4 regions of the Dermacoccus sp. BD5 genome follow, and region 3 is predicted to be linked to each of the others. Evidence: riboswitches for the same ligand, from Rfam matches in the RefSeq annotation. Region 3 holds a riboswitch; each other region holds the start of a gene.
What was found. Region 3 has a riboswitch for S-adenosylmethionine ahead of NQ706_RS11890 (bifunctional o-acetylhomoserine/o-acetylserine sulfhydrylase). Riboswitches for the same ligand answer to the same signal wherever they lie in the genome.
Positions count from the first base shown of each region.

Region 1: another riboswitch for S-adenosylmethionine. It lies ahead of NQ706_RS12045 (MetQ/NlpA family ABC transporter substrate-binding protein); the one in region 3 lies ahead of NQ706_RS11890 (bifunctional o-acetylhomoserine/o-acetylserine sulfhydrylase).
Region 2: another riboswitch for S-adenosylmethionine. It lies ahead of NQ706_RS00755 (homoserine O-acetyltransferase); the one in region 3 lies ahead of NQ706_RS11890 (bifunctional o-acetylhomoserine/o-acetylserine sulfhydrylase).
Region 4: another riboswitch for S-adenosylmethionine. It lies ahead of NQ706_RS00965 (flavin reductase family protein); the one in region 3 lies ahead of NQ706_RS11890 (bifunctional o-acetylhomoserine/o-acetylserine sulfhydrylase).

Region 1 covers NZ_JANJER010000018.1:27,701-35,463, forward strand. The annotation lists gene NQ706_RS12020 (hypothetical protein) at 1-193, opposite strand, end outside; gene NQ706_RS12025 (GNAT family N-acetyltransferase) at 190-1,251, opposite strand; gene msrA (peptide-methionine (S)-S-oxide reductase MsrA) at 1,405-2,052, shown strand; gene NQ706_RS12035 (neutral/alkaline non-lysosomal ceramidase N-terminal domain-containing protein) at 2,120-3,073, opposite strand; partial or broken gene NQ706_RS12040 (neutral/alkaline non-lysosomal ceramidase N-terminal domain-containing protein) at 3,100-3,763, opposite strand; SAM riboswitch class IV at 3,974-4,085, shown strand; gene NQ706_RS12045 (MetQ/NlpA family ABC transporter substrate-binding protein) at 4,264-5,271, shown strand; gene NQ706_RS12050 (methionine ABC transporter ATP-binding protein) at 5,268-6,341, shown strand; gene NQ706_RS12055 (methionine ABC transporter permease) at 6,338-7,006, shown strand; gene NQ706_RS12060 (alpha/beta fold hydrolase) at 7,112-7,763, opposite strand, start outside.
Region 2 covers NZ_JANJER010000001.1:172,216-179,978, reverse strand. The annotation lists gene hrpA (ATP-dependent RNA helicase HrpA) at 1-578, shown strand, start outside; gene NQ706_RS00775 (HIT family protein) at 599-1,042, shown strand; gene NQ706_RS00770 (PAC2 family protein) at 1,116-2,045, shown strand; gene NQ706_RS00765 (EcsC family protein) at 2,174-2,860, shown strand; gene NQ706_RS00760 (hypothetical protein) at 3,134-4,072, shown strand; SAM riboswitch class IV at 4,162-4,270, shown strand; gene NQ706_RS00755 (homoserine O-acetyltransferase) at 4,305-5,477, shown strand; gene NQ706_RS00750 (universal stress protein) at 5,547-5,909, shown strand; gene NQ706_RS00745 (RNA polymerase sigma factor) at 6,213-7,763, shown strand, end outside.
Region 3 covers NZ_JANJER010000017.1:35,235-42,997, reverse strand. The annotation lists gene NQ706_RS11890 (bifunctional o-acetylhomoserine/o-acetylserine sulfhydrylase) at 107-1,420, opposite strand; SAM riboswitch class IV at 1,493-1,608, opposite strand; gene NQ706_RS11885 (GNAT family N-acetyltransferase) at 1,732-2,226, shown strand; gene NQ706_RS11880 (hypothetical protein) at 2,223-2,612, shown strand; gene NQ706_RS11875 (HIT domain-containing protein) at 2,695-3,270, shown strand; gene pgsA (phosphatidylinositol phosphate synthase) at 3,336-3,956, shown strand; gene NQ706_RS11865 (phosphatidylinositol mannoside acyltransferase) at 3,961-4,905, shown strand; gene NQ706_RS11860 (glycosyltransferase family 4 protein) at 4,909-6,054, shown strand; gene NQ706_RS11855 (hypothetical protein) at 6,051-6,710, shown strand; gene pdxS (pyridoxal 5'-phosphate synthase lyase subunit PdxS) at 6,872-7,763, shown strand, end outside.
Region 4 covers NZ_JANJER010000001.1:232,364-240,126, reverse strand. The annotation lists gene NQ706_RS00970 (DNA translocase FtsK) at 1-2,186, shown strand, start outside; SAM riboswitch class I at 2,372-2,461, shown strand; gene NQ706_RS00965 (flavin reductase family protein) at 2,726-3,280, shown strand; gene NQ706_RS00960 (LLM class flavin-dependent oxidoreductase) at 3,280-4,413, shown strand; gene NQ706_RS00955 (ABC transporter permease) at 4,540-5,457, shown strand; gene NQ706_RS00950 (ATP-binding cassette domain-containing protein) at 5,454-7,286, shown strand; gene NQ706_RS00945 (MauE/DoxX family redox-associated membrane protein) at 7,391-7,763, opposite strand, start outside.

The sequences.
Region 1 (7,763 bases), on a different contig from region 3:
ACAGCAGGAACGTGTCCTTGAGCTCGAACGTCACCCGCTCGGGCTCGTCGCGCAGGCCGAGGTCGTGCGCGACGCTGCGGGGCACGACGAACGGCTGATCGACCGGCATCGTCCAAGCGCGCCACTGGAGCAGCTGCTCGTGCGTCACCTCGATGCCGAGCACCTCGCGTACGGGCGCACCGGACGGGCTCATGCAAGCCTCTTCTGCCATTCGATCATCGTGCCCTCGCGTTCGTAGCCGAGCTCGGAGTTGATCCGCAGCATGTGGGTGTTCGTCTCGTCGTTCCAGGTGCGCTGCACCTCGACGCCCGGCGCGACCTGCGCCAGCAGCAGCGACACCGCAGCCTTGACCCGGTAGCCGAGCCGGCGCCCACGGTGCGCGGCGTCGACGAGGGTGTCGTCCTGGTAGGCGATCCAAGGCGTCTCCGCGGGAACGCTGACGTGCGTGAACGCGGCCATCTGCCCGCTCGGTCGGTGCCACGCCACGGCCTCGACGACGCGTCGGCCCTGAGCGCGTGCGGTGTCGAACAGCTCGTGCACCCGCGCGGCATCCCACGTCTCCGGTTCGATCGCAACGTCACCGAGCGGGGTGTCGGTCGACATCATCGCTCCGAGACGGGCCCGCTCCTCGAGCCACTGCGACGGGAGGTCGTCGACGGCCGTCTCGACGACATACTCGTCGTCGAACGCGAGGGCGGCACGCATCTGTGCGGCGACGGCGTCGCTCACCGGCAGACGCTGAGCGTTGCGCACGCACGTCTGGGCCTGAGCGAACCCTCGGGCAGCGAGGAAGGCGCCTGCGGCGTCAGGCTGGCCGACGGGCGTCTGCGTCTCGACGAGGACCGTCGTACGTCCCTCGTCCTGCATGATCTCCTCCGCGGCTGAGAGCAACGCCGAGCCGACACCCCGTCGTCGCGCGGGAGCCAGCACGTCGAGGTGGAGAAACGCGAGGCGGGTGTTGTCGCGGCGCGGCAGGACGAGCTCGGCGGCACCGACGACGCCAGCTGCTGTGTCCACGCCATCATCCTGGATGTCGGCTGCTCCCCCAACGGCGTCGTCGTCGCACGAGGCTTCCCCCTCGACGGCGACGAACGCATGACGCGTCTCGGATTCCTTGCCCCACATGGCGCGCAGCTCGTCGGCGGGGTAGGCGGTCGTGTGCTTGCCCCACTGCTCGTGGCCCACCGTCATGAACACCTGCGCCCAGGCGTCGAACAGCGGGTCGGACGGGCCGATCTGACGAATGCGCATGGCGACATTGCACTCAGCACCAGCTGCGTACGCAACCGGTTTTTCGGCGCGTCCGCCTGGATCGTGCGACAACCCGTTCATGCCGGCGGAGGCTCGGGCCGGAATGCCTCGACCGCCCGCGGTGTTGTCTCGGAACCCGAGGAAAGGCACCTCATGTTCACTCGAAAGCACACCCGAACGCCCGAGGCGAGCGACCTGCACGACGTCCTCGACGTGCCGATGTTCTCCGAACTGCCCGACGGCTCGGCGACCCTGTACGTCGCGATGGGCTGCTTCTGGGGCGCCGAACGCATCTTCTGGAAGATTCCGGGCGTCGTCACCACGGCCGTCGGGTACATGGGCGGCCACGCCACCGAGCCGACATACGAAGATGTCTGTGGCGGCGGCACGGGCCACACCGAGACGGTCATGGTGGCCTACGACCCGTCGCGCGTGTCCGAACGCGAGCTGCTCAAGGCGTTCTGGGAGAACCACGACCCGACGACCGCGAACCGGCAGGGCAACGACGTCGGCACGCAGTACCGCTCGGCGATCTACTGGACGACGCCGCAGCAGGAGCGCGCTGCCCGCGAGACGTCCGCGCTCTTCCAGGAGGCACTCGACGACGCGGGTCGCGGCGCCATCACGACCGAGATGCGCCCGGCGGACGAGGCGGGCCCCTTCTGGCCGGCGGAGCTGTACCACCAGCAGTACCTGTCCAAGCACCCTGGCGGCTACTGCAACCACGGCTTCAAGGGCGTCACGTGCCCCGTCGGCGTCGCCGACCTGCCCGCGCAGACGGACGTCCTCCCGCCACGCTGACGACGACATGCACGGCGGCCGCTGAGCCGGTGGCCGATCAACCGGCCACCGCGGCGCACCGGCCGTCTCAGCGCACCTGGAAGGCCCGGCTCGTTCCGGTGTAGGCACTGACCTTGCCGTTCCAGCCGTTCTTCCAGTTGCCCTGCTGCACGAGGCGATACGTGCCTGCGGGCGTGCCGCGACGTATGCGCCACTCCACGGTGCATCTTGAGTACGAGACGCCCTCGCGCGACCAGACGTACGAGGTGTCCCAGTCGTGATCGTCGAGGACGTCGACCCACGACGAGCCGACCTGACGCTGCACCTTGACGAACGTGCCCATCGTGCGGAAGTCATTCTTCGGGTGGCCGCCGCGGAAGACCGCCCGCACGCTCGAACCAGCCGAGCACGTGGCGTCCGGCTGGGTCAGGACGTCACCGAAGTGCTGCCCGGGTGGGACGTCGTCGAACACGACGCCGGGGCGCGTCCCAGCCGTCAGCCCCGTGTCCTTCGGCGTGATGCCCGAGACGGCAGCCCCGCTGGCGAGCCCCTTGGCGAGTGCGTCGTATTCCTGGCAGAAGGCGCCCAGCTCGTTCGGGCCGAACTCCGTCGCGGCGCCCTCGTAGTGCTGCTCGCCGTACTCCTCCGGCGTCGTGATGTACCCCGTGTACTGGTTCGACAGCCCGGCGATGACGGCGTGCGTCACGCCCGCTCCGCGCAGCGCGGCGAGCACGCGGGCGCGGATGCGCCGCCCCGCCATCGCGGTCGCTTCACCCAGCACCGCGATGAGGGCGAGCTGGCCGATGCGAAAGATCTGCACCGGGCTGCCGCCGAACCCGGGCGACGAGAAGGCATTTCCGTGATTGCTCACGACATCACCCTCGTCGCACTGCGCAAAGGCGGCGACAAAGCCCTTGGAATCGCGCGGATGCGCCTTCATCCGTTGCTCGAAGAAATACTGCGCATACCCCTTGTTGTCGCTCGAGATGAGCGTCGAGTCGAGACTGAAACTCGTCGGGTGGATCGCGAACCAGTTGATCAATCCTCGGGGCGTGCCGTCCGCCGCCGTCAGCTCGAGCTGCAGACCTCCTCGTTGACGGACGAGCCGAACGCCGCGGCGTCCTTGTTCGCCTCGTAGGCGGGCAGGGACCTGTTGCGCGTCGCGCCCGTCAGCGTGCCCGTCTTGAGGCTGACGCGGCCCGGCTCGAGATTCGCGTGAGACCGTGCGATGGCCTCGACGATGCCCGTGACCACCGCGTCGTAGTTGTGTTCGTCGTACCCGTAGCCCGCGCCGTCGTTTCCGGCGATCTGGTAGAGCCGATCATCGCTGTGCCCGGAGTTGCCGACGTGCGTGTGCGTCGCGGAGAGCATGACGTTCTCGTCGGTGTAGACGCTGCCGAGCCGGCGGCGAAGCCGCTCGACGACGGTCAGCTTGATCGACTGGAACACGGCCCCGAGGTCGACGCTGACGAAGACGAGACGCGAGCCGCCGCCCGAGGCGCCGATGATGAAGGCGTGCGTACAACCGCGCGTGCAGGCCCGTCATCGTCTGGTTGGCGGCGTAGCCGAAAGCGCCGGTCTCGGCGACGGCACCGGTGATGTCGTACAGCCCGGCGCCGACGAGGTAGGCATCCCCGCTCGCGGCGTCAGCAGGGGCAGCCAGCGGCATGCTCAGGCTCGCGGCAGCGGCCGTGACCCCCGTTCCGAACGTTCGGCGGGTGATGGTTGCCATGTCTTCCCCCTCGGCGCGTGACCGACGTCACACTCGTCGCCCACCTAGACGATCGTCCAAAGCGGTGCGAGGAAATGACTCACCCGCCTCGAAGGCGAAAGACGCCGCACCAGCCCATCCCGCGTGTCCCACGCCACAATTCTCGCGCCACGTCTCATCTCCAGTGCCACGACTTGACGCTTTGTCGTGCGCGGCTCTAATGTCGCTGCCGGTCACGAGATCCGATGCAAAGCCCTGGCTGGTCGGACGGCAACCCTCACACGCGTGGCGGGGTGCTCCAGGTGATGACCCGGCCGCGTCGACCACGCGGCAAGCACGCTCGGCACCCAACGTGACGGCATCCTCGTGAACCTTCCGTTGCGCTGCCCAGGCCCCGAAAGGCATGCCCCGCACGACACCGCGCACCGCGCCCCACCCCGGCGCCCCCGCCTTCGCGCTGACTCCGCGCATCCGCGCCAGCTCCGCGCATTCGCATCCTTGCCGCCTCACCAGGAGAGATCATGACCGACAAGCACACCCCCGCCGACGAGACCTCGACGCCCGCCTCGTCCACGCATGACGCCACGAGCGCCGAGAACGGCGCGACCGCCCTGCCCCCGAAACCGAAGAACAACACGGGCAAGTACGTCGCGATCGGCGCAGGCGTCCTCGTCGTCGCGTTGGCCGCCGGCATCGGGGCCAAGGTGCTCGGCGGGAGCAGTGACGACAAGCTGACCCACCTCAAGGTGGGCACGACGGAGGCGTCGGACCCGTACTGGAACCAGCTCGTCAAGGTGGGCAAGGACAAGTACGGCCTCGACATCGAACCGGTCAACTTCTCTGATTACACCCAGGCCAACCCCGCGCTCTCCGAGGGCCAGGTCGACCTCAACCAGTTCCAGCACCTGCAATTCCTCGCCGACTACAACACCAAGGCGAAGCAGAACCTCACGCCCATCGGGGCGACGTACATCGTCCCGCTGGCGCTGTACTCGAAGAAGCACACGAGCATCGGCCAGTTCCCCCAGGGCGGCAAGATCGCCATCCCCAACGATCCGACGAACCAGGCACGCGCCTTGCTGCTGCTGCAGAGCGCCGGACTGCTGAAGCTCAAGGGTGGTGGCACCTCGCTGTCGACCCCGGCCGACATCGACGCCGGCGCCTCGAAGGTCACCGTCACAGCGGTCAACGCCGAGCAGACCGCGGCCGCGCTGCCGTCCGTCGACGGCGCGATCGTCAACAACAACTTCGCCGCGGACGCGAAGCTCGACCCGAGCAAGGCCCTGTTCAAGGACGACCCGCATGCGGCCTCGTCGAAGCCGTACATCAACGTCGTCGTCGCGCGCGCCGCGGACAAGGACAACGCCGACTACGCCAAGTTCGTCAAGGCTTACCACGACCCGAGCGTCGAGAAGCTCATCGAGGAGCGCACGAAGGGCACGAGCGTCCTCGTGAACAACTCCGCCTCCGAGGTGCAGGGCATCCTCGCGAAGCTCGAGGCCCAGATCAAGGCGAAGGGATCGAAGTGACGGGCCCCTCCCCCACACTGACGAAGGCCGCCGGGCCGGCGAGTGCCACCCCGCCCGCCGTCGCCTTCCACGACGTCGGCAAGACGTTCACCCGCGGCAAGAGCCGAGTGACGGCTCTCGACGGCATCACGACGCAGGTGGAGCGCGGACGCATTGTCGCCGTCATCGGTTTCTCCGGCGCCGGCAAGAGCACGCTCGTGCGTCTCATCAACGGCCTGGAGACGCCGACGCGCGGCCACGTCGAGATCGACGGCGTCGACCTCGCGTCGCTGTCCGCGAAGCAGGTGCGCGAGCTGCGCGGCCGCATCGGCATGGTGTTCCAGCAGTTCAACCTCATCCGCTCGCGCACGGTGTATGCCAACGTCGCCTACCCCCTCGAGGTCGCCGACTGGGACAAGGCGCGCCAGGAGGCGCGCATCACCGAGCTGCTCAGCTTCGTCGGGCTCACCGAGAAGGCGTGGGCCTACCCCGACGAGCTCTCCGGCGGGCAGAAGCAGCGCGTCGGCATCGCCCGTGCGCTCGCGACGAACCCGGAGATCCTGCTCGCCGACGAGTCCACGTCCGCGCTCGACCCCGACACGACGAAGGACGTGCTCGCGCTGCTGCGCCGCGTCAACGACGAGCTCGGCGTGACGATCGTCGTCATCACCCACGAGATGGACGTCGTGCGCGAACTCGCCGACGACGTCGTCGTCCTCGAGGCCGGCCGCATCGTCGAGTCCGGGCGCACCGTCGACGTCCTCGGCGCGCCGAAGGCGGACGCGACGCGCCGCCTCGTCGACGCCACCCTGCGGAACGTGCCCGACGCACGCGAGAGCGCCCGGCTGCGCGCTGCCCACGACGGGCGCCTCGCGACGCTGACGGTTCACGACCCGCGCGAGTTCGGCCGTGTCCTGGCCCGCATGTCCGCACACGGCGTCGAACCGGAGATCGTGCACGGCGGCCTCACACCGCTCAAGGACGACACCCTGACGACGTTGACGCTCGCCCTGCGCGGCGACGACGGCGCCGTCACCACCGTGCTCGACGAACTGCGTCTCGCCGCCGACGTCGAGGAGGTCGCCGCATGATGCCCGCAACCGATTGGGAGGCGCTGCGCCCCACGATCGTCACCGCGGTGGGCGAGACGCTGCTCATGGTCGGCGCGACGATCATCATGGGCGGCATCCTCGGCCTCGCCCTCGGCGTGCTGCTCAACACCACACGACGCGGCGGCATCCTCGAGAACCGAGTTCTGCACACGGTGCTCAACGTCCTCGTCAACATCATCCGACCGATCCCGTTCATCATCTTCGCCGCCGCTCTCGGGCCGTTGACGCTCGCAGTCACAGGCTCGACGATCGGTGCGAAGTCGATGATCTTCCCGCTGACGATCGCCTCGACCTTCGGCATCAGCCGCATCGTCGAGCAGAACCTCGTGAGCGTCGACCCCGGCGTCATCGAGGCGGCGCAGGCGATGGGGGCGAGTCCGTGGCGCATCATTCGCACCGTGCTCATCCCCGAGGCGCTGGCGCCGCTGATCCTCGGCTACACGTTCGCGCTCGTCGCGGTCATCGACATGACGGCCGTCGTCGGCGCCATGGGCGGCGGCGGCATCGGTGACTTCGCCCTGTCCTACGGTTACCGCCGCTACGACTGGGCCGTGACGTGGGCCGCCGTCGTCGTCATCATCGTCTTCGTTCAGATCGCCCAGTTCATCGGCAACGCTCTGGCCCGCAAGGCGCTGCGTCACTGAGACACCCTCCGCGCCGCTCGGCGCGAGCATGACGAAGGGCCGCGACCATCCGAAGAGGATGGATCGCGGCCCTTCGCCGTCAGGACGCGTCAGACCAGCCGTGCGTCAGCGAGCGCCGACGGTGGCGACCTTCTGCAGGCTCGAGCGCAGGTCGGCCTGCATGCCCTCACGCTGCTGGACGTGGTGGTGCTTCTTCTTCGTGCTGGACGCGCTGTCCGTCACCTCGTTGGCGGGGCCGGGCTCCGGCTGGGGCACGGGGTCGCACTCGACGTCGGCGTGGCCCGGTCCACCCGTCCGCGCGGGCATGGCGCCGGTGAGGAGGTAGGCGGCGATCTTGTCGTCCGTGCAGGCGATGCCATTGAGCGAACCGGAGTGCGTCGTTCCACCGACGCCCTCGATGAGAGCGCTCTTCGGGAAGCGCTTGCGCACCTCGAGCGCGCCCGGGAACGGCGTCGCACCGTCGTGGGTCTCGGCGATGAGCAGCACCGGCCCGACCTTCGAACCGTCGATCTTCATGGCCTGCGCGTTCGTCGCCTTGACCGGCCAGCTCGTGCACGGGAGGTTGAACATGGCGTTCGCCCACGTCTCGAAGGGCGCCTTCTTGTCGACCTTCGAGTTGTCCGAAAGCCACTTGCTCCACACGTTCGACCACTTGACGTCGGTGCACTGCGTGCCGAGGTAGACCGCGTAGCTGTTGTCCGAGCCCGGCCCGGAGCCGTTGGCGTCGTCGTACAGCGCGGTCGTCGGGCCGAAGTCA
Region 2 (7,763 bases), on a different contig from region 3:
ACGTTCTCGCGGCCGCCGTCGACGCGGTCATCGAAGGCATGCCCGGGCGCGAGGTGCGCGACGCTGAGCAGTTCGACGTGGCGCTCACGGCGATCCGTCAGCAGGTGGCACCGCTCGTGCTCGAGGCGGCCGAAAAGCTCGCGCCCGTGCTCGAGCACGCCGCCAAGGTGCAGCTCGAGCTGTCACGATTGACGGCGCCCGCGGCGAAGGCGTTGCACGACGACGTTGCCGCTCACCTCGTCGCGCTCATCCATCCCGGTTTCGTCGCCGAGACCGGGTTGGCGCGCCTCGGTCACCTCGATCGCTACGTACGGGGCATGCTCGAGCGGCTCGACAAGGGCGTCACCGATCTCGTGCGTGACGCCGACCGCGCCGACCTCGTCGCGACCGTGCGACGCGAGTACGACGACATGGTCGCCGGGCTGCGCCCCGAGCGCCGTGGGGACGCCGACGTGCTCGACATCCGCTGGATGATCGAGGAGCTTGCCGTCAGCCAGTTCGCGCAGCGTCTGGGCACCGCTCACCCGGTGTCCGAGAAGCGGATCTACAAGGCGATGGACGCTGCGGAGGCCCGCTGATCGGGCGTAGGTTGGAGGCCATGGCGAGCATCTTCAGCAAGATCATCGACGGCGACATCCCGGCGCACTTCGTCTGGCAGGACGAGGTGTGCGTGGCGTTCCTCGTCATCGACCCCATCACCGACGGGCACACGGTCGTCGTGCCGCGCGGGGAGATCGTCGAGTGGACGCAGGCGCCGCCGAGCGTCTTCGCGCATCTCACGGGTGTCGCGCAGATCATCGGTCAGGCGCAGCAGCGCGCGTGGCAGGCGCAGCGCGTCGGCCTGCTCGTCGAGGGGTACGAGGTGCCGCATCTGCACCTGCACGTGTGGCCGACGCAGAGCCCGGCCGAGTTCGACCCGCACGCCGTCACGCGAGGCCAGGACCAGCAGATCCTCGCCGAGAATGCCGAGGCGCTGCGGGCGCAGTTGCGCACCGACGGTCACGCCGAGACCGTTCCGGACGCCGCATCGCCGCAGACCTGAGCGGCCGCGGCGTGGGGGAATCATCCCCGCGCGCGGGGCGTTGAACGGTGAGCACCTGACGAAGGAGTACGACGTGCTTGATCCCACGCAACTGTTCCGCATCGAGACCGACACCCCGCTCGCCGAGCAGAGCGCCTCGACCCTCGTGGTCTCGCTGGGCGGTTTCATCGACGCGGGCAACACGCAGAAGTTGATGACGGCGCACATGCTGGGCACGCTCGAGCACACGGTCGTCGCGTCGTTCGACGTCGACCAGTTGCTCGACTACCGCGGTCGCCGCCCGATGATGACGTTCGATCGCGACCGCTACAGCGAGTACGACGACCCGGCTCTCGTGCTGTACCGCCTCGTCGACGCCGAAGGCACGCCGTTCCTGCTGCTCGCCGGCCCCGAGCCCGACTACCAGTGGGAGCGCGTCAGCGAGGCCGTTCGCATCCTCGCCGCGAACCTCGGCGTCTCGCTCATGGTGAGCGCGCACGGCGTCCCGATGGCGGTGCCGCACACGCGCCCGGTCGGTTTCACGCGTTTCGCCTCCGATCAGCGGCTGCTGACGGAGAACGAGCCGCTCTTCGGCAACGTCCAGGTGCCCTCGAGTGCCGAAGGGCTCATGCACATCCGGCTCGCCGAGGCGGGCATGGACACCGCAGGTTTCGCGATCCACGTGCCGCACTACCTCACTCAGGTCGAGTTCGCGGACGCCGCGCTCGCCGCGCTCGAGGCCGTCTGCGGGCTGACGGGGCTGGCGATCCCCGCTCAGGAGCTCGCCGCGATCGCCGGGCTGCACCGCGCCGACATCGCCAGGCAGATCAGCGAGAACGACGAGGTCACCGAGGTCGTCGATGGCCTCGAGCGGCAGTACGACGCCTTCACCGAGGGGCGTCGTCGACGCTCACTCCTTGCCGCCGAGATGAACGACCTGCCGAGCGCCGACGAGATCGGCGCCGAGCTGGAGCAGTTCCTGCGCGCCGAGGGAGAGGATCCGGGCACCAAGGGCTCGTTGTGAGCCCGCGAGCGCTTTTCGCCGGCCGTCGGGTCTGAGCCGACGGCCGCGCAGGCTTCGCAACGCTCGCCAGGCTGCCGTCACCCCTGCGGTGGCTTGCCGGGCCCCCGCCAACTTGGGAGGATCACCTCATGTTCGGATTCGGTCAAGACAAGAAGGCTCCTGCAGCCCCCGAGAAATCGTCGGGCATGCTCGACTCGACGGCCAACACCCTGGCGCAGCACCTCATCTCGGTGGGCATCGGGGGCGTGGCGACGTTCAAGTCGGCCCGCGCCGTCGCCGACGAGGCGATGAAGAAGGCGGGCTCCAAGGAAGCGGCGATGGACGAGGTCGTCGCATCACACACCAAGCTCGCGGGCGCGAACGGCTTCCTCACCAACCTCGGCGGTTTCGTCACGCTCCCCGTGGCACTGCCCGCGAACGTCATCGGTTTCTACACCGTCGCGACGCGCATGGTCGCGGCGATCGCCGCCATCAACGGTCACGACGTCGACGACCCAGCCGTGCGCTCGGCGATCCTGCTCGACCTCATCGGTGCGGACGCGACGCAGGTCCTCAAGGGCCTCGGCCCGATGACGGGTGGCGTCGCGACGAACGTCGCCACGCGCAAGCTGCCACCGGCGGCGCTCGCCGTCGTGAACAAGTCCGTTGCGTTCCGTCTCGGCTCGCAGGTGGGGCGTCGCTTCCTCACGCGCATTCCGCGCCTCATCCCCGTGGCGGGCGGCTTCGTCGGTGGCGGCCTCGACGTCGTCCTCATCCGCAAGATCGCCCAGTCGGCGCGTCGCGACTTCGTCGCGCAGATCCCGCCGTCAGCCTGACGTCTTCCTGACTCCGCACCGAGCGCCACTCGTCTTCGTACGGGTGGCGTTCGGCGTGTCCGGGCCGGTTCGGCGATGTGTCGTCCGAGCGCGTCAACGGGCTTGCGGGCGACGATCTGACGGGCCGCGAACCCCCGCCTGGCCTTGCTCGAACGGCCCACTCACCCACAGGTGTGACGGCTACGGCCCGTTTCGCGGCCCGCAGGATGCCTCGTCCACAGGTCTGTGGCTCGTGGTAAGCGCGCGGGTGGCGTCATGGGTTTCGCTGGGGGCATGAAGACAACAACACGACTCAAGGGCCTCAGCGCCCTGGTGGCAGGCCTTCCCGATCTCGTCGGCTCCGAGGGGGCGGGCGCCGTCATCGTCCTGTTCGAACGTGACGGTGCGCTCGCGGGGGTGCTCGGCTGGGCGGACGATGCGTGCGACGGGGAGACGGCGCACATGCTCGACGTCGTCGCTGAGCGGCGCGCGACGATGGGTGCGCAGGCCGCCATCGCCATCGCCTATCGCTGCGAGCCGGGCCGCGTCGACATCGCGGCCCTCGCGAAACGCATCGAGCGCCGCGTGCCGCTGCACCACGTCCTCGGTGCCAGCGACGAGCACTGGTGGGCCATCGAATGCGAGCTCGGCTGCTGTGACGGCGCGATCCACGAGATCCCGTCCCTGTCAGAGCAGACCCGCGAGCAGCTTCGCGACGTCCGCCGCGGCGGCGAGGCCATGGCCGCCACCGCGCGCCCCGTTCCCAGCGTCGTCGACGTTCGAGCCGCCTGGGCACGGTTGTGCGACGTCCCCGACACCGCGTCGGGCACCCGGCGACGCTCCCGCAGCGCCGACCTGCAGGTGCTCGCCGACGCTGTCGTCGACGGCCCGACGCGCGATGAGATCCTCCTGTGCGTCGCACCCGAACTCTTCCGTCTGCTGAGCCCGGGCACGCCGCTCGGCGAGCCGGGCCCGCCGATGACGAGCGCGTGCCTGCGAACTTGGCTGCCGCTCGTGCCGCGCCACGGCCGCGCCGCGTGGAAGGCCCTCGAGGCCGCCGCGACCTGGCGCGAAGGCGACCTGCGGGGAGCCGGTGCGTGCGCCGCGGCGTCGCTGCGCATCGGGCGGACGTCATTGGGGCAACTGCTGCGCGACATCACAGGCACGGGGTTGTCGTACGAGCAGGCCGTCGGTGCGCTCCACACGAAGGCTCGGCAGAGTTCCGTCGCCTGACGAGCGTGCCGGTTGTGGGAGCGCGCCACATCGTGGACGTCGTCGCGCGAACGATGGAAGCCGCGGGCAGGGCCGCCTACTGTGTCGCAGGTCAAGAGTTTCAGCGACACAAGCCCCGGCTTGCTGAGCGGCAACCCTCCCTCGCGGCGGGGTGCCCCGGGTGACGACAGGGCCGCCCGTGGGCGGCAAGCGCGAGAGGTGGGTTGCGACCCACCTCGGAATCGAGGACGTCATGGTTTCGCACCGTCGCCTCGCCGTGGCCGACCCCGCGGCGCCCCTCACCGACGACGGGTTCAACCCGCACGCACGTGCCGTCCACATCGGCACCCTGACGCTGGAGAACGGCGCCGCCCTGCCCGACGTCATCATGACGTACGAGTGCTGGGGCGAGCTGAACGACGACGCGAGCAACGCCGTCCTCGTCGAGCACGCCCTGACCGGAGACTCGCACGTCGTCGGGCCGGTCGGCCCCGGGCAGCCGACGGCGGGGTGGTGGCCTGGTCTCATCGGCCCCGGCGCGCCCCTCGACACCGACGAGCTGTTCGTCGTGGCGATCAACGTCCTCGGCGGCTGTCGCGGCAGCACGGGTCCCATGTCGCTCGCACCAGACGGCCGGGTGTGGGGCGGGCGCTTCCCACACGTCAGCGTCAGGGATCAGGCGCGCGCCGAGGCGCGGGTCGCCGACGCTCTCGGCATCGCGCGCTTCCATACCGTCATCGGCGGCTCCTTCGGCGGGATGCGCGCCGCGGAGTGGGTGGCGACCTTCCCGCATCGGGTGCAGCGCGCCCTCGTCGTCGCGAGCTGCGCGGCGGCGGGCGCCGACCAGATCGCGTGGGGGCACACGCAGGTGCGGGCAATCGAAGCTGACCCGGATTTCCGGGGTGGCGGCTACCTCGAGCAGGGCGTCTTCCCGACGTCGGGGCTCGGGCTCGCCCGCCAGATCGCGCACACCTCCTACCGCAGCGCGAACGAGTTGCAGGAGCGGTTCGGGCGCGAGTCGCAGGGAGCGGACCGCACGCTCGACGGCGGCCTGTTCGCCGTCGAGAGCTATCTCGAGCACCACGCCGCGAAACTCGTCGCGCGGTTCGACGCCATGAGTTATGTGCGGCTCACGCAGGCGATGGCGACGCACGACGTCGGCCGCGGCCGCGGCGGCATCGAGCCTGCGCTTCGGGTGTTCGGGGGTGAGCTCGTCGTCGCCGCGGTCGACTCCGATCGGCTGTTCCCGGTCAGCGCCTCCGCCGACATCGTCCGGGCTCACGGGCGCGGACGGCTGCGTCTCATCCACTCGCCGCACGGTCACGACGGTTTCCTCATCGAGGCCGACCAGATCGCGGCGCTCGTGCGCGAGGTCATCGCCCGGCCGCTCACGGCCGAGGCGGGCCGCGTCCGTCCCGTGGCGTGACGGCGGGCGCTCGCGGCACCTCGGGTAGCGTGTGAGCCGATCGCCACAGTCGCAGAACAGGGGTTGCGCATGTCCGTCGTCGTCAGTTTCGCTCCGGGCCCGGAGGGTGAGGCCGCGGTGGCCGAGGCCGTGCGTCAGTCGAGTGTGCTGGGGCGCCCGCTCGTACTCGTCTCGACCGTCCCGAGCGACGACGCGCGCGCTGCCGCGCAGGAGAGTGCGGACGCGGTCGGCGGCCGCGTCGTGCAGGTGGAGGAGGGCCAGGACGCGGTCGAGGTGATCCTCGACGAGGTGGCCGAACTCGACCCGGCGCTGCTCGTCATCGGGCTGCGTCGCCGCACGCCCGTCGGCAAGCTGATCCTCGGTTCGAGCGCTCAGCGGCTGCTGCTCGACGCGCCGTGCCCCGTCCTCGCGGTCAAGCCCACAGCGCACTGATCTCGCGCTGCTCCCAACCCCGGCCTCACGCGCTTGCGTCAGGTCGGGAACACCCGCGCATGCAGGGGCGTTGAACCCCGTGATTCTGCGGTTCTCGACCCAGAGTTCTATAATGGTGGAAGAAGCGACGCGGGGGATCGAATCAGGCACCACGGTGTCATGCGAGCTCAGGTGAGCCTCGAGCAACTGGCTCTCGTCGGATCCCGACCCCGTGGTTCGTCTCTTCCCTCGTACGAAGCGCTCGGCGCGCGATTGCGCCTGCCCGATGCGTTGTGCACTCTCGGAAGGTAGTTGGTGACCTCAGTGTCCGAAACGGCTCAGACCTCCGCGCTTCCCGCGGACATCGACCATCCCGCGGTCATTGCTCTGTTCGAGCAGGGGCGCGCGAGCGGCACGGTCGACAGCGTGGTGCTGAAGACCGCCCTCGAAGAAGCGAAGATCTCCATGGCCAAGCAGAAGGCGGTGCTGAAGGCGCTGGGGGCCGAGGGCATCGAGATCGTGCTCGACGAGGCTCACGCGGCCCAGGCCGTCGCCACGACGACCGGGCGCAAGAGCGCGGCGAAGAAGTCGACTGCCAAGAAGACGGCGACGAAGACCGCTGCCGCGAAGAAGACCACCGCGGCCAAGACGACGACCGCGAAGAAGGCTGCCGTCAAGAAGACGGCGGCGCAGAAGGCCGCCGAGGCTGAGACTGACGTCGAGCTCGACGAGAACGTCACCGCCGACGAGGCGCGTGAGGCCCCCGCGAAGAAGGCAGCCGCCAAGAAGACCACAGCCAAGAAGGCGACGGCGAAGAAGGCCACCGCGGCCAAGTCGACGACCGCGAAGAAGACCACCGCCAAGAAGGCATCCGCTGGCGAGCCGGACGAGGTCGTCGCCGAGGACGTCGAGATCGACGACGTCGTCGTGACGGACGTCGAGGCAGGCGCCGAGGAGGTCGACGAGGCGAAGAAGCCCGCCGGCGAGGCCGAAGACGAGAAGGGCGGCTTCGTCCTGCGTCCGGGTGACGAGGATGACGCGCCGGCCCAGCAGGTCGTGACGGCGGGTGCGACGGCCGACCCGGTCAAGGACTACCTCAAGCAGATCGGCAAGGTCGCCCTGCTCAACGCCGAGCAGGAGGTCGAGCTCGCGAAGCGCATCGAGGCCGGCCTGTTCGCCGAGCAGAAGCTCGAGTCGGGCGCCAAGATGGACATGAAGCTCAAGCGCGAGCTGTGGTGGATCGCCTCGGACGGCAAGAACGCGAAGAACCACCTCCTCGAGGCCAACCTGCGTCTCGTCGTGTCGCTGGCCAAGCGTTACACGGGTCGCGGCATGCTCTTCCTCGACCTCATCCAGGAGGGCAACCTCGGCCTCATCCGCGCGGTCGAGAAGTTCGACTACACCAAGGGCTACAAGTTCTCGACGTACGCGACGTGGTGGATCCGTCAGGCCATCACGCGTGCCATGGCCGACCAGGCGCGCACCATCCGTATCCCGGTGCACATGGTCGAGGTCATCAACAAGCTGGCTCGCGTGCAGCGTCAGATGCTTCAGGACCTGGGCCGCGAGCCCACGCCGGAGGAGCTGGCCAAGGAGCTCGACATGACCCCCGAGAAGGTCATCGAGGTCCAGAAGTACGGCCGCGAGCCCATCTCGCTGCACACGCCCCTCGGTGAGGACGGCGACAGCGAGTTCGGTGACCTCATCGAGGATTCCGAGGCCGTCGTCCCGGCGGACGCCGTCAGCTTCACGCTGCTGCAGGAGCAGCTGCACTCGGTGCTCGACACGCTGTCCGAGCGCGAGGCGGGCGTCGTTTCGATGCGCTTCGGCCTCACCGACGGCCAGCCGAAAACGCTCGACGAGATCGGCAAGGTC
Region 3 (7,763 bases):
TTGGCATGTGCACCCGAGGGCCGGCGTTCGACACGGCCGGGTGACCACGCTCGGGGTAGGGAACCCGGTTGCGTCACCCGTCGCGGGGACCCACCTCAGCGCACGGTCACTTCGCTGCAGCGAAGCCCTTCTCGAGGTCGGCGATGATGTCGGCGGAGTTCTCGATGCCGACGCTCAACCGCACGAGTCCGGGCGTCACGCCGGCGCCGCGGCGGTCCTCGTCGCTGCCCTGGGAGTGCGTCGTCGACGCAGGATGGATGGCGAGGGAACGGACGTCACCGATGTTCGCGACGTGCGAGTGCAGTTCGAGAGCGTCGACGAACTTCTTGCCCGCCTCGACGCCGCCGGCGATCTCGAACGACAGCACGGCGCCGGAGCCGGCGGGCAGGTAGCGGTCGGCGAGTTCCTTGTAGGGGCTCGACGGGTCGGAGGCGTAGAACAACGTCTCGACCTGCGGCTGCGACTTCAGGAACTCGACGACCTTCTTCGCGTTCTCCACGTGTCGCTCCACACGCAGCGACAACGTCTCGAGGCCTTGCGCGATGAGGAACGCGTTGAACGGGGAGACGGCCGCGCCGAGGTCGCGCAGCAGTTCGACGCGCGCCTTGAGGATGAAGGCGAGGTTCGCGCCGAGCGGCGATCCGACGCCGAGGTCGCGGGCGAACACGAGACCGTGGTAGCTCTCCGACGGCTCGTTGAACTGCGGGAACTTCGCCGGGTCGGCGGCGTAGTCGAACGTCCCGGCGTCGACGAGCACGCCGGCGATCGACGTCCCGTGCCCCCCGAGGTACTTCGTCGCGGAGTGGATGACGACGTCCGCGCCATGCTCGATCGGGCGCAGCAGGTACGGCGTCGCGACGGTGTTGTCGACGAACAGCGGCACCCCGGCGTCATGCGCGATGTCGGCGAGGCCGCGCACGTCGAGCACCTTCTGGTCGGGGTTGCTCAGCGTCTCGCCGAACAGCAGCTTCGTGTTGTCGCGGATGGCGCCGCGCCACTCGTCGAGATCGTTGATGTTGTCGATGAACGTCGTCTCGACGCCGAGTCGCTTGAGCGTGTACTTCAGCAGGTTGTACGTGCCGCCGTACAGCGCGGACGAGGCGACGATGTGGTCGCCGGCCTGCGCGACGTTGAGGATGGCGAACGTCGTCGCCGCCTGACCCGACGCGAGCAGCAACGCGCCGACGCCGCCCTCCAGCGCGGCGATGCGGTCTTCGACCGCCTGCGCCGTCGGGTTACCGATGCGTGTGTAGATGGGGCCGAGATCCGACAGGCCGAAGCGGTTGGCCGCGGTCTCGGCGGAGTCGAAGACGAACGACGTCGTCTGGTAGATCGGCAGCGCCCGGGCGCCGGTGTCGCCGTCGACGTTCTGGCCGACGTGGATCTGCTTGGTCTCGAAGGCCCAGTTCTCGGAGCTCATGATGATGTCCCTCTCGAGGAGTGCGTGGACGCACGGGCGGCGCACCGTACGTGTGGTGCCCGAAGGGGAATCCCTCCGCGCTTGCCCGGACGCGCTCGGCGCCGGGCCAGGTCGTCACCCGGAGCACCCCGCCGCGGTGGGAGGGTTGCCGGCCAGCAAACCGGGGTTTGACGCTGGCGCTCGTGACCTGCAGCCACTCTAGGCCGGGTGGTGTCATCAGGCGGGAATGCTGTCTCACATTCCGGTCGCGGCCCCGTGCTGACGCGACGCGCCTACGGGCGACGACCCTCATGCCGTGCTTGACTGTTGCCATGACACCGACGATCGTCCGCGCGCGCCGCGAAGACGCGTTCGCCTGCGCGGCGCTGCGTCTGCAGATGGACCTCGAGGCGGGGGAGAGCAACCGCCCCGGCTTCATCACCGAGTATGCCGATCACTGGCTCGCGCACTACGACGATCTGCCGACGTGGCTCGCCTCGAGTGCTGACGGGACGGCTCTCGGCATGGTGCAGACGTCGCTCGTGCACCGGCCCCCGGCGCTGGCTCGGCCGGCGCAGCCGTCGCTCTACATCGCGGTCGTCTTCGTCACGCCGTCGGCGCGCGGCCAGGGCCTGGCCGAGCGGATGCTGCGGATCGTCGACGCCTGGGCCGACGCGCACGACGTCGCGCGAATGATGCTCAACGCCCGTCCGCGTGCCCGCAGGCTGTACGAACGGGCCGGCTTCGGCCCGCCGGACGAACGTCACATGCAGCGTGTGGCGCCGTTCGGCCTCGACGCCCGCCGCGATGCGGAGCGTGCGTCATGAGCGACGACGTCATCTGGGCGCTCGATCAGCGCGAGCGCTGCATCGCCTGCCCGTCCAAACCGGTCGCGAACGCCGTCGTCCTGCACCTCGGTGCTGACGGCGCCCTCGCGCGCGACGCTGTCGAGCAGTGGGCTCGTGACGGCGTCATGGCCGCCTCGGTCGCATGGCCGGGGGCGGCGGCCGGCCTCGATGACGACGACTGGCTCGACCTCGAGGACGCCGTCACGGGCCTCGCCGGGCTGGCGAGCATCGTCGCCGTCGTCGGTGACGGCGACGCGGCCGAGGTCGCGCGGACGTTGGCGGGCCGTGTCGGCGACGTCGCGCACGCGGGGGAAGCCGACCGAACCATTGTCCCGGCGCGTCTGCGCGAGATCGCGGCGGTCTGAGACCGCTCACCCGGGGTGCATGGTGCGCGCGAGCCCACCCGCGGCCGCTGCGTCGAGGCAGGCGGGGCTCTAGGATCGGGCCATGGTCGACGAGTTCAACACTGATTCGCAGGACGACATCCTCATCGAGCAAGCCGGCGCCTTCGCGGGCGAGGCCGACGGGTTCGGGCGGCTGTGGACGCCGCACCGCATGGCGTACATCGAGGGCGAGCGTCCGACGAAGGACGCCGGCCACGGCTGCCCGTTCTGCGCGTCGCCTACGAAGACCGACGCCGACGGCCTCATCGTCCACCGTGGTGAGCACTGTTTCGTCGTGATGAACCTGTTCCCGTACAACCCGGGCCACCTGCTCGTGTGCCCGTACCGTCACGTCGCCTCGTACATCGACCTCACCGACGACGAGACCGAGGAGTTCACGAAGCTGACGAAGGCCGGGGTGCGTGCCCTCAAGGCCGCGTCGAACCCGGGCGGGTTCAACCTCGGGATGAACCAGGGTGACGTCGCAGGTGCCGGCGTCGCGGCGCACCTGCATCAGCACATCGTGCCGCGCTGGGGTGGCGACATGAACTTCATGCCGATCATCGGGCGCACCAAGGCGCTGCCGGTGCTGCTCGAGGACAGCCGTCAGCGCATCGTCGCGAACTGGCCGAACGACTGACACCGGGCACCACGGGCAGTGCGCTGCCTCGAACGGGTATATCGAACCGCTACAGTTGAACCACCATGCTCAACAAGTACGCGCGCGCGTTTTTCTCCGCCATCTTCCGGCCCATCGCCCAGCTCCTGCTGCGTCTCGGCATCAGCCCCGACGTCGTGACGATCGTGGGCACCGTCGGTGTCGCGTTCGGTGCACTGTGGTTCTATCCGCGCGGCGACTTCCTCGTCGGCACGTTGTTCATCACCGTCTTCGTCTTCTCGGACATGCTCGACGGCAACATGGCGCGCCTGTCGGGCCGCTCGTCGACGTGGGGTGCCTACCTCGACTCGACGCTCGACCGCGTCGGTGACGCCGCGATCTTCGGCGGCCTCGTCCTGTACTACGCGGGCAAGGGCGACAACTTCCTCATGGCGTGCCTCGCGCTCGCGTGCCTCGTGCTCGGCTCGGTCGTCTCCTACGCCAAGGCCCGGGCCGAGGGTCTCGGCATGCAGGCGAACGTCGGCATCGCCGAGCGCGCCGACCGTCTCGTCGCCGTGCTCGTCACGACCGGCCTCGTCGGCTGGTTCCTGCCCGAGATCGTGCTGACCGTCGTGCTCACGCTGCTCGCCGTCGCATCGTTCATCACGGTCGTGCAGCGCATGCTCATGGTGCGGGGGCAGGCCCTCGCCACGCCGTTCGAGGGCTGAGCGCGTGGCCGCCGAGGGGTTGACGACGCGCGCCCGCGACGCCGTCACCGTCGCAGCGTTCAAGGGCGCCTGGTGGGGCGTGCGGGCGCTGCCCGAGCGCGCCGCCCACCGCCTCTTCGACGTCATCGCGGACGTCACGACGCGCCGCGGCGGCGCGAGCGTCGCGCGGATGCGCTCCAACTACGCGATCGTGCGCCCCGAACTCGACGACGCAGCCCTCGACGCCCTCGTCGCCGCCGGCGTGCGCTCGTACCTGCGCTACTGGTGCGAGGCGTTCCGACTGCCTTCGCTGACGCGTGAGCAGATCGCCGAGCGGGTGACCACCTCGGGTGAACTCGAGGCGACCCGCAGCATGCTCGCCGATGGACGCAGCGTCGTCGCCTACCTCGGCCACCTCGGCAACTGGGATCTCGCGGGCGCCTGGTCGGCGTCACAGCTCGCGCACGTGACGACGGTCGCCGAGCGACTCGAGCCCGACGCTCTCTTCCGCGCGTTCCTGCACTTCCGCGAAGAGCTGGGCATGACGATCATCCCCCTGACCAAGGGCGAGAACGTCCTCGGCCAGGTCGAGACGCTCGTGCGCGAACCGGGTGCGTTCGCGCCGCTGCTGTCGGATCGCGACCTCACGAGCCGCGGCGTCACCGTCGACCTGTGCGGCGAGCCGGCCAGCCTCGCTGCCGGCCCCGCCGTCATCGCCCGACGCACCGGTGCGGCACTCGTGCCGATCACGATCACCTACCGCCGGCGCGACGGCGGCAGCGGCTGGGGCATCGCCATCCGCTTCCACCCGGCGGTCGACATCGCCCACACCGATGATGCCCGCGCCGACGTGCAGGCCGCCGTCCAGGCGTGCGCCGACGCGCTCGGCGGCGCCATCCGCGAGCACACGCAGGACTGGCACATGATGCAGCGCGTGTTCGTCCGCGACCTCGACGCGCGCTGGGGCTGAGCGGTGCGGATCGGCCTCGTCAGCCCGTACTCGTTCGACGTGCCCGGCGGTGTGCAGCTGCACGTGCGCGACCTCGCGACGTACCTGCTCGCAGAAGGGCACGAGGTCAGCGTCCTCGCGCCGAGCGACGGTGACGACGCGGGTGCGCCGTACGTGACGAGCGCCGGGGGAGCGATGCCGATCCGCTACAACGGTTCCGTCGCGCGCCTGGCGTTCGGTCCGGTCGCGGCGAGCCGGACGGCGCGCTGGGTGGAGCGCGGCGACTTCGACGTCCTGCACGTCCACGAACCGATGACGCCGAGCGTGTCGCTGCTCGCGCTGCGCACGTACGACGGGCCGGTCGTCGCGACGTTCCACACCTCGATCGAGCGCTCGCGCGCGCTGCAGCTCGCCCAACCGTTCCTGCGCCCGGCGCTGGAGAAGATCACCGGGCGCATCGCCGTCTCGCGCGCCGCGCGGGACACCGTCGCGCGCCATCTCGGCGGTGACGCCGCGCTCGTGCCGAACGGCGTCTACGTCGACCGGTTCGCGACGGCTCGCCCGGAGGTGCGCTGGAAGGCTGGCGGCGAGCGCCCGACGATCGCCTTTCTCGGACGCATGGGGGAGCCGCGCAAGGGCCTGCGCGTCCTGCTCGACGCCGTCCCGCTCATCGCCCGGGCGCACCCCGGGGTGCGCGTCCTCGTCGCCGGGCCGGGTGACGTCGCCGCGGCGCGGCGGGAGGTGCCCGCCTCGGCTGAGGGCCACGTCGAGTTCCTCGGGTTGCTCAGCGACGGCGAGAAGGCGTCGTTGCTGGCGTCGTGCGACGCGTACGTCGCGCCCAACACCGGTGGCGAGAGCTTCGGGATCATCCTCATCGAGGCGATGAGCGCCGGCGCCCCCGTCGTCGCCAGCGATCTGGAGGCCTTCGCGCGCGTGCTCGACGACGGCCGCTGCGGCGTCCTCTTCGACACCGGCGACGCGGCGGCGCTGGCGCATGCGGTGACGGGGGTGCTCGCTGACCGCGGGGCGCGTGACGCCCTGTCCCGGGCCGGGAGAGAGCGCGCGCGGCTGTACGACTGGTCGGCCGTCGGGCAGCAGGTCGTCTCCGCGTACGAGACGGTCCGCAGTTCGCATGCCGCGGCCGCTGCGGTGGCGGGACGCCGATCATGAGCGGCGTGTGGGCCGACGTCGCCGTCGTCGTCGCGCTGTTGCTCGGGCTCGCCTGGTATCTCAGCTACACCGCAGCGCGCCTCGACCGGCTGCACGCTCGCGTCGAGGGGTCGCTGGCCTCGCTCGACGCGCAGCTCGTGCGCCGCGCCGAGGCCGCGGCCGAGTACGCGCAGGCCACCGCTCTCGACCCGGCGAGCGCGCTGCTGCTCGCCTCGTCGGCGGCCGATTCGCTGCAGGCCGCCGACGGCGCCCTCATCACGGACGACGTGCAACAGGTCGGCGTACCCGTCGAGCGTGCGCAGGCCGAGACGGCGCTGACGCAGACGCTTGCGCTCGTCGTGGGTGACGCGTCGGCGACGGACGGCGCCGCGTCGCGGGCGGAAGCAGCTGGGCGCCGCCCGATCAGCACCGTGCCTGACGTCCCAGGCAGCGCGCCCGCGGAGGGTGACGACGGGGCCCGTCAGCGTCTCGCAGACGCATGCGATCGCGTCGAACTCGCCTACCGATTCCACAACGAGGCCGTACGCGACGTACGTCGCGTACGCGCCAAGGCGATCGTCCGGGCGTTGCACCTGGCTGGACGCACGCAGCTGCCGGAAGAAGTCACGTTTGCCACCCGCGTCCACGGCCTTGGTCGCACCGACGCGTGGCGCTGATTTCTGCCGGAGCAGCCGTGTTCGGGCTGGCGTCGTCGGCCCCATCATGCCGTGGCCGGTAGCTGCCATCGACGATCATCTGTCTCCTTCATGCCCGTCTCGGGGCTAGCGTGGGCTCTCGCGTCGCATCCGCGGCGCCCATCAGAAAGAGGGACGAACACATGAGCTCTGCAGGCTCCGAACAGAACACCGCCGTGGCGACCGACCGCGTCAAGCGCGGCATGGCCGACATGCTCAAGGGCGGCGTCATCATGGACGTCGTCACCCCCGAGCAGGCGAAGATCGCCGAGGACGCAGGAGCCGTCGCCGTCATGGCCCTCGAACGTGTGCCCGCGGACATCCGCGCGCAGGGCGGTGTCTCGCGCATGAGTGATCCCGACATGATCGACGGCATCATCGAGGCCGTGTCGATCCCCGTCATGGCGAAGGCGCGCATCGGGCACTTCGTCGAAGCGCAGGTGCTGCAGGCGCTCGGCGTCGACTACATCGACGAATCGGAGGTGCTCTCGCCCGCCGACTACGCCAACCACATCGACAAGTGGGCCTTCGACGTGCCGTTCGTGTGCGGCGCGACCAACCTCGGTGAGGCGCTGCGACGCATCAACGAGGGCGCCGCGATGATCCGCTCCAAGGGTGAAGCGGGCACCGGCGACGTGTCGAACGCGACGACGCACATGCGCAAGATCCGCGGCGAGATCCGCCGCTTGACGTCGATGGCCGAGGACGAACTCTACGTCGCGGCCAAGGAGATGCAGGCTCCCTACGCCCTCGTGCGTGAGGTCGCCGAGAAGGGCAAGCTGCCCGTCGTCCTGTTCACCGCAGGCGGCATCGCGACGCCCGCCGACGCAGCCATGATGATGCAGCTCGGCGCCGAAGGCGTCTTCGTCGGCTCCGGCATCTTCAAGAGCGGCAACCCCGCCCAACGCGCCGAAGCCATCGTCAAGGCCACCACCTTCTACGACGACCCCGACACCCTTGCCAAGGTCTCCCGCGGCCTCGGCGAAGCCATGGTCGGCCTCAACGTCGACGAGATCCCCGAACCCCACCGCCTGT
Region 4 (7,763 bases), on a different contig from region 3:
CGCGTCGCGGCGCGGGTGACGACGCCCGGCGCGGCGATGAGCCCTACGAGCAGGCCGCCGAGGTCGTCGGCAAGGGGCCGCGCGGCAAGGGCCGTGGCACATCACGCAACCCGCTCAACCGCGGTCGCGGTGAGCAGCAGATCTACGACATCGACACGATCGACGGCGCCCCGGCGGGCGTCGATCAGACGCGAGAGATGCCCGCCGGCGGCTCTGACGACGAGCGCGCCGGTGACGCGAGCGCCGCTGCGCTCGCGCGAGCCCGGGCATCGCGCTCCGGAGCGTCGCCGGCAGGGGAGGCGGCAGGTGGGGCAGTGCGCCGCTCCGCACCCATGGATTCCGTCGACGATGCCGTCGTCGACCAGGCCTCCGCACGTGCGGCGCAGGCGTCGCGCCCGGCGTCGGCACAGCGGCCGGGGGAGTCGCCGAAGGCCGCGGCGCCCCGTCAGGATGCCGGTGCCACGCGCGTCGAGCAGGCTGCGCCGGCCGCAGCCGTCCCTCAACGTCAGGTGGAGGCTCAGCCCACCGAACAGCTTCCACCTCGTGTCGAGCAGCTCGCAATGGGCGGCGACGTCACGTACACGCTGCCCGATTCGAACGTCCTCGAACAGGGGACCCCGCCCAAGGAGCGTTCCGCCGCGAACGACCGTGTCGTCGACGCGCTGACCGAGGTACTCGAGCAGTTCGGCATCGATGCCGTCGTCAGCGGGTTCACGCGCGGCCCGACGGTGACGCGCTACGAGGTCGAACTCGGCCCGGGCGTCAAGGTCGACCGTGTGACGGGGTTGAGCAAGAACATCTCGTACGCCGTCGCGAGCGCCGACGTGCGCATCCTGTCGCCGATCCCCGGCAAGAAGGCCATCGGTATCGAGATCCCGAACGCCGACAAGGAACTCGTCAGCCTCGGCGACGTGCTGCGCAGCCAGGCGGCGCGCAACAACACGCACCCGATGGTCATGGGTGTCGGCAAGGACGTCGAAGGCGGCTACGTCGTCGCGAACCTCGCGAAGATGCCGCACATGCTCGTCGCGGGTGCGACGGGCGCCGGCAAGTCGAGCTTCGTCAACTCGATGATCACGTCGCTGCTCATGCGGGCCACGCCCGAAGAGGTGCGCATGGTGCTCGTCGACCCCAAGCGCGTCGAACTGACGGCGTACGAGGGCATCCCGCACCTCATCACGCCGATCATCACGAACCCGAAGAAGGCCGCCGAGGCACTCGAGTGGGTCGTGCGCGAGATGGACGCACGCTATGACGACCTGGCCGCGTTCGGCTACAAGCACATCGACGAGTTCAACAAGGCGGTGCGCGCGGGCAAGGTGCAGCTGCCGCCCGACAGCAAGCGCAAGCTCGCGCCGTACCCCTACCTGCTCGTCGTCGTCGACGAGCTCGCCGACCTCATGCTCGTCGCGCCGCGCGACGTCGAGGCGTCGATCCAGCGCATCACGCAGCTCGCGCGTGCCGCGGGCATTCACCTCATCCTCGCGACGCAGCGCCCGTCCGTCGACGTCGTCACCGGCATCATCAAGGCCAACGTGCCGTCGCGCCTGGCGTTCGCGACGTCGTCGCTCGCCGACAGCCGCGTCGTGCTCGACCAGCCCGGTGCCGAGAAGCTGCTCGGCCAGGGTGACGCGCTGTTCCTGCCGATGGGTGCGAGCAAGCCGATGCGCGTGCAGGGCGCATGGGTCAACGAATCCGAGATCCACGCCGTCGTCGCGCACGTCAAGAGCCAGCTCGCGCCGAACTACCGCAAGGACGTCGCGCAGGTCGCGCCGAAGAAGGAGATCGACGACGACATCGGCGACGACCTCGACGTGCTGCTGCAGGCCGCCGAACTCGTCGTCACGACACAGTTCGGATCGACGTCGATGCTGCAGCGCAAGCTGCGCGTCGGATTCGCGAAGGCCGGTCGCCTCATGGACCTGCTCGAATCGCGCGCCATCGTCGGCCCGTCCGAGGGGTCGAAGGCGCGCGACGTGCTCGTCAAGCCCGACGACCTGCCGCAGACGCTCGCGTTGCTCAAGGGCGAGGACGTGCCGGAGCCGGACGGTGCTGGCGACGGCCCCGTCGACCTTGTGGCCCAGTCACAGGACGCGATCCCCGCCCAGGGGGAGCAGTACTACGACGGGCACGATGGCGGTGACGGTAGTGAGGACGCCTGGGAGCTCACGCAGCACGGTCGCTGAGGTCGCCAGGTCGGCGGCGCCAGCCTGATGGAGGAGTCCCTGCATCCCGGATCATCGGGATGCAGGGACTTTTGTGTCCCGGACAGTCCCGTGTGGCGTCCGAGGTGGTAGTTGCGATACAGGTGTCGTGTCCCAGTATGTGGATTCTGCTTGTGGGTGGCGCGACCGGCCAGTTGACTGCATTCATCCCATCCAGAGCGGCCGAGAGATCTGGCTCGTCGACGCCGCAGCAACCGACCCTCACGGAACGGTGCTCACGCCAGAAGCGATGGAGTTGATTCTCATGTCGGAACACCGCGTTTCGTCTTTTCGTGCCTGCCGACGTCGGACGGTTGATTTGATGCGCCGTCGCGTCAGTGCATGTCGCTGAAGAACGCACGACGATCTCAACGCCTCCGTGGGCGCGACCCTCGCGACTTTCGACTCTCGGGTCGTAGCCCGCCCATGCCATGGATGCCGTCCGGTCGGATCACCGATTGTCGATGTGACCCGGTACGTCGCACGCGCGCTAGACGCCCTTCCCCCTCACTGATCAAGAGATGAGTTTCATGTTGCCCACAGCACCACCTCACACCGAGATCGTTGTCTCGGTGGTGAAGCCCGATCTTCGTCCCGTGTTTCGCCGCGCGGTCTCGAGCGTCTGGGTCATCACGACTGCAGGGGAGGCAGGGCCGGTCGGCTTGACCGCTTTGTCTGTGCACTCGGTTTCGGTCGACCCACCCCTCGTGTCCTTCAACATCAGTCGCACGTCTCACTCGCTGGCTTCAATCGTGCGAACCGGACGTGTCGCCCTCCACCTTCTCGACGAGAACCAAGGGCAGCTCATGACCCGATTCGCCGGCCCGCGTGAGGCCCGGTTTCGGGACGACGGTCTCTGGTCGTGGGACAGGACCGGTCTGCCGCGACTCACGGACGTCGCAGCTCGATTGACAGCCACGGTCCGTGATGCCCATGAGGCGGGAGACAGCTGCCTCATCGTCGCCGAGGTGGATAGCGCCGAGCATGTCGCAGATCGCGGTCCGCTTGCCCACCACAACGGAGCGCATCACAGCGTCTCGCCCTCAGTGTCACGAACGACGAACGGAGTCCGATGATGAGCACGTCCACGAACCAGCCGACCTTCCACTGGTTCCTACCGACCTCCGGCGACTCGCGTGGAATCGTCTCTGGAGGTCATGGGGCCGCGGTCGAGGGCACTGATCGAACCCGTGAACCGTCCGCGGGCTACCTGCGTCAGGTGGCACAGGCGGCGGAGGCCAACGGTTTCGAATCCGTCCTGACGCCAACGGGTCTGTGGTGCCAGGACTCCTGGGTCATGGCCGCTGCGCTTTCCCAGCACACTGAGCGGCTGAAGTTTCTCGTCGCCTTCCGCCCAGGGTCCGTCTCGCCGACTCTGGCAGCGCAAATGGCCACCACCTTCCAGACCATCACTGACGGTCGACTCCACGTCAACATCGTCACCGGGGGAGAATCGTCCGAGCAGCGGGCGTTCGGCGACTTCCTCGGCAAGGACGCCCGATATGCGCGGACCGGAGAGTTCCTCGACGTCGTGAGTCGGTTGTGGGATTGCGAGGATTCGTTCGACTATCGCGGCGAACACCTGGTGGTGGAACAAGCGCGACTCTCGCGGACGCCGACCCCGCGTCCCGAGGTCTTCTTCGGCGGATCTTCGCCAGCCGCACTCGAGATCGCGGCCCGCCACGCCGATGTGTACCTCACCTGGGGGGAGCCGCCGGCCCAGGCCAAGGAGAAGATCGACCGAGTCCGCGAACTGGCCGCCCGGCAGGGCCGCACTGTGCGATTCGGTATTCGGTTGCACACGATCTCCCGAGACACGTCCGCCGAGGCCTGGGCGGTCGCGGAAGGGCTACTCAAGCGCATCCCCGCGGAACTCATCGAACGTCAGCAGGACGCGCTGCGTCGGTCTGAATCCGAAGGGCAGCGGCGCATGCTCGCGCTGAACGGAGGGACCACTGCCGATTTGGAGATCCACCCCGGGCTCTGGGCTGGCGTGGGGCTGGTGCGCGGTGGAGCCGGAACGTCGCTGGTCGGTTCACATGCTGAGGTCGCAGACCTGATTCGGCAGTACCGCGACGTCGGCTTTGACGATTTCGTGTTGTCCGGATACCCGTGCCTGGAGGAGGCCTACTGGTTCGGTGAGGGGGTGCGCCCACGGGTGGAGGCGCTCCCGACGGAAGAGCATTCGCACGACCGAGCCGTGAGCTGAGGATCTTTCTCGAATTCGAGGGTTTGCACCGGCCAGGTCGTGGCCACTGACCTGGCCGGCATTCTTTTCGCAATTGCATAAGCAAATGTTTGACAAAGCCTAATGAAAACCTATGAGGAGTGACTCATGAACGTGACGAGCAGCACAGCTCGGGCGTCGACGGCGGCAGCTGTTGCTTCGCCGGGATCGGCCGACGACACCTTGCCTGCCCGAGTGCGCTTGGGCAGCGCCGGCTCCAACGCGCGCCGTAGGAGGCGGCGGAATCTCATCCGTAGTGATCACGAGCCGCCGAGTTGGGAGGTGCGGGCTCTGAGCCCGCTGGCAATCATCGCGGTGTGGCAATCCGTGAGTGTCATCGGTTGGTTGCCACAGGACGTTCTCGCACCGCCATCCCGGGTCCTCTCAACGCTGGGGTCGCTGATCTCCGACGGCACGCTCACAACTGCCCTCAGCGTCTCGGTGCAGCGTGCCGGGTTCGGATTCGCACTGGGGTCGCTCATTGCCTTGGGTGCAGCGCTCCCGGTGGGCCTGACGCGTACCGGTGAGGCGATCATCGATCCGCCGATGCAGATGCTCAGGACTCTGCCCCTGCTGGGGCTGGTTCCGTTGTTCATCGTCTGGTTCGGGATCGGGGAAGCGCCGAAGATCCTCCTGGTGGCGCTCGGGGTGTGCGTGCCGTTGTACCTCAACGCGGTAGGTGCGCTTCGATCCATCGACCCAGATCTGTACGAGCTCGCCGACGCGCTGGACCTCACGGCGTGGCAGCGCTTTAGGCACGTCATTATTCCCGGTGCCCTGCCCGGAACCCTGGTGGGCGTCCGGCAAGCTCTCGCCTTCGCCTGGTTGGCCCTCATCGTTGCAGAGCAGATGAGCGCGACGGCCGGACTCGGCTTCATGATCAACAACGCCCGCGACTTCATGCAGACCGACACCATCGTCGTGGGCCTGCTCACCTACGCCGCCCTCGGGCTCATCACGGACGCCGCCGTCCGGGTGGCGGAACGCCGCGCCCTGCGGTGGCGAACGGAAGGAACGTCACGATGAGCGACAACCAGTCGAAGCACCCTGGTGGGCCCACCGATCGGTGGACGTCCCCGGGACTGGACGGCCGAAAGGGCCTTGCCGTCCATCTCGAGTCCGTCTCGAGGCGATTCGGGGACAACGTCGTCCTTGATGACCTCGACCTCGACATCCCCGCCGGGCAGTTCGTTGCGGTCCTGGGGCGGTCGGGCGCGGGCAAGTCGACCCTGCTGCGCCTCCTGGCCGGTCTCGATCGCGGCGAGGTCTCTGGGGCGGTGGGCACGAGCGAGCGTGTGTCCGTCGTGTTCCAGGACGCGCGGTTGTTGCCGTGGGAGGACGTCGCTGCGAACGTGCGGCTAGGCGCACAAAGTATGGGTGTCAACGGGGCGGAACTGGACGCGAGGATAACGCAGACGCTCGCAGAGGTGGGGCTCGGCGACAGGGCCCGCGCCTGGCCGCGTGCCCTGTCGGGTGGACAACGACAACGTGTCGCTCTTGCGCGAGCACTCGTCACCGCACCCGACCTCCTGCTCCTCGACGAACCGTTTAGCGCCCTGGACGCGTTCACGCGTCAGGAGGCGCAGGATCTGGTCGTCCGCCTCTGGCAACGTCACGGACCGGCTGTCGTGATGGTCACGCACGATGTCCATGAAGCGGTGCTCTTGGCCGATCGGGTCGTTGTACTCAACGAGGGCGCAGTGGTTGCGGATCGCACGGTGGACCTGCCCCGTCCGAGGCGACGTGAGGACGCGGAAGTCAACGCCCTCGTCGCCGGTCTGACGGCGGATCTCGACAAGGCTCGAGCTCTGACCGTGCAGGCCCAGCCGCAGGGGAGTTCCTCCTCGGCTGCAGGCGACCGTTCGAGTTGGACACGGCGTGGCGTCTTGGCCGGGGGTCTTCTGGGAACGTCGGCGCTGGTGGGATTCACCCGCCCCTCGGATGCTTCCCGCACCGCGACGGTGCGTGTCGCACAAGGCGGATCGGCGCGTGGCGCCACGCTCCGAGTCGCCGTCCAAACCGACGGAGTACGATCCCTGCTGCGCGCGTCCGGCCAGCTCGACGACACGCCGTACACGATCGAGTTCTCGCAGTTCACCTACGGGATGGCCATCGTCGAAGCTCTCCAGGCTGGCAAGGTGGACGTCGGCGGAGTCGGGTCGACCCCGCCAATCTTCGGAGCAGCGGCGGGCTCGGGATTCCGCATCGTGGCAACGACCGCGTTGCGGAACCATCGCGACTCATCCGTCCTCGTGAAGAAGCACTCGGGTTTGTCCACCGCCGCCGATCTGCGGGGCAAGCGGATCACGGTGCCCAAGGGCAGCTCGGCTCACGGGTTGCTTCTGAATTTCCTGCACCGAGGTGGTGTGAAACCGTCCGAGGTCACCTTTGTCTACCTTCCGCCGGCCGACGGTGCGGCCGCTTTCACCCGCGGAGATGCGGACGCGTGGGTCATCTGGGAGCCGTTTGTCACCCAACAGCTCCGCAGCGGGGCGCGGGCCATCGGAGGCGGTCCCCCGGACGAGGCTGGGCTGAACTTTTCGCTCGCGTCGACCGATACGCTCGGGGACGCCGATCGGGTGGCCGCCTTGCGCGATTACCTTCGACGTCTGCAGAAGGCCTATGCCTGGGGAGCAACACACCTCGACGCCTACGCCCGGGCCTGGTCCCAGGAATCCCGGCTGCCGCTGTCCGTCACCCGATCCGCGATCTCGCATAAGAAGACCGATCAACGTCCGGTCACGGCAGCTGACATCCGGCTCGAACAGACGCTCGCCGATCGGTTGTTCGAGGACAAGGTCATCCCGAAGAAGGTCCATTTCACCGACATCGTCGAAACGGGTCTGATGCGGTGAGCTCAGGCGTGTCGACCACCTGACTCCCGTGACCGCGCGAATCGCGTGACCGCGGGAGTCAGGTGGCGTGTCGACCGCTCACTACACTCCGTTGTCACGCTCCGTTATCCGCGCGCCGAGACGGTGAGGGCGTCGGCCCGATCACCGTCTCCAGCCTCAGGCCGGGCCGCGGCCACCTCAGCGATGATCTCCTCCATCGCCTCGGCGATGGCCTGCGAGCCGCTGACCGGACCCGCCAGCAGGTACCGGTCCGGCCCGAGCGCGACCAGGGTCGGCGTGCCGGATCCGAACATCTGCAGCAGGGCGTTGTGCTCGTCCATGAGGATGCTCTTGGGCGCGTAGCCCTGCTCCTGCAATGGCTGCAGATGGGATTCGTGCGTGACGACAAGTCGGACGGGGATGCCGCGCAGCTGCGCCTCCCAGCCCTGCGCCTGCTCGATGACGGGCAGGCAGGAGCCGCAACCAGGGCTGACCATG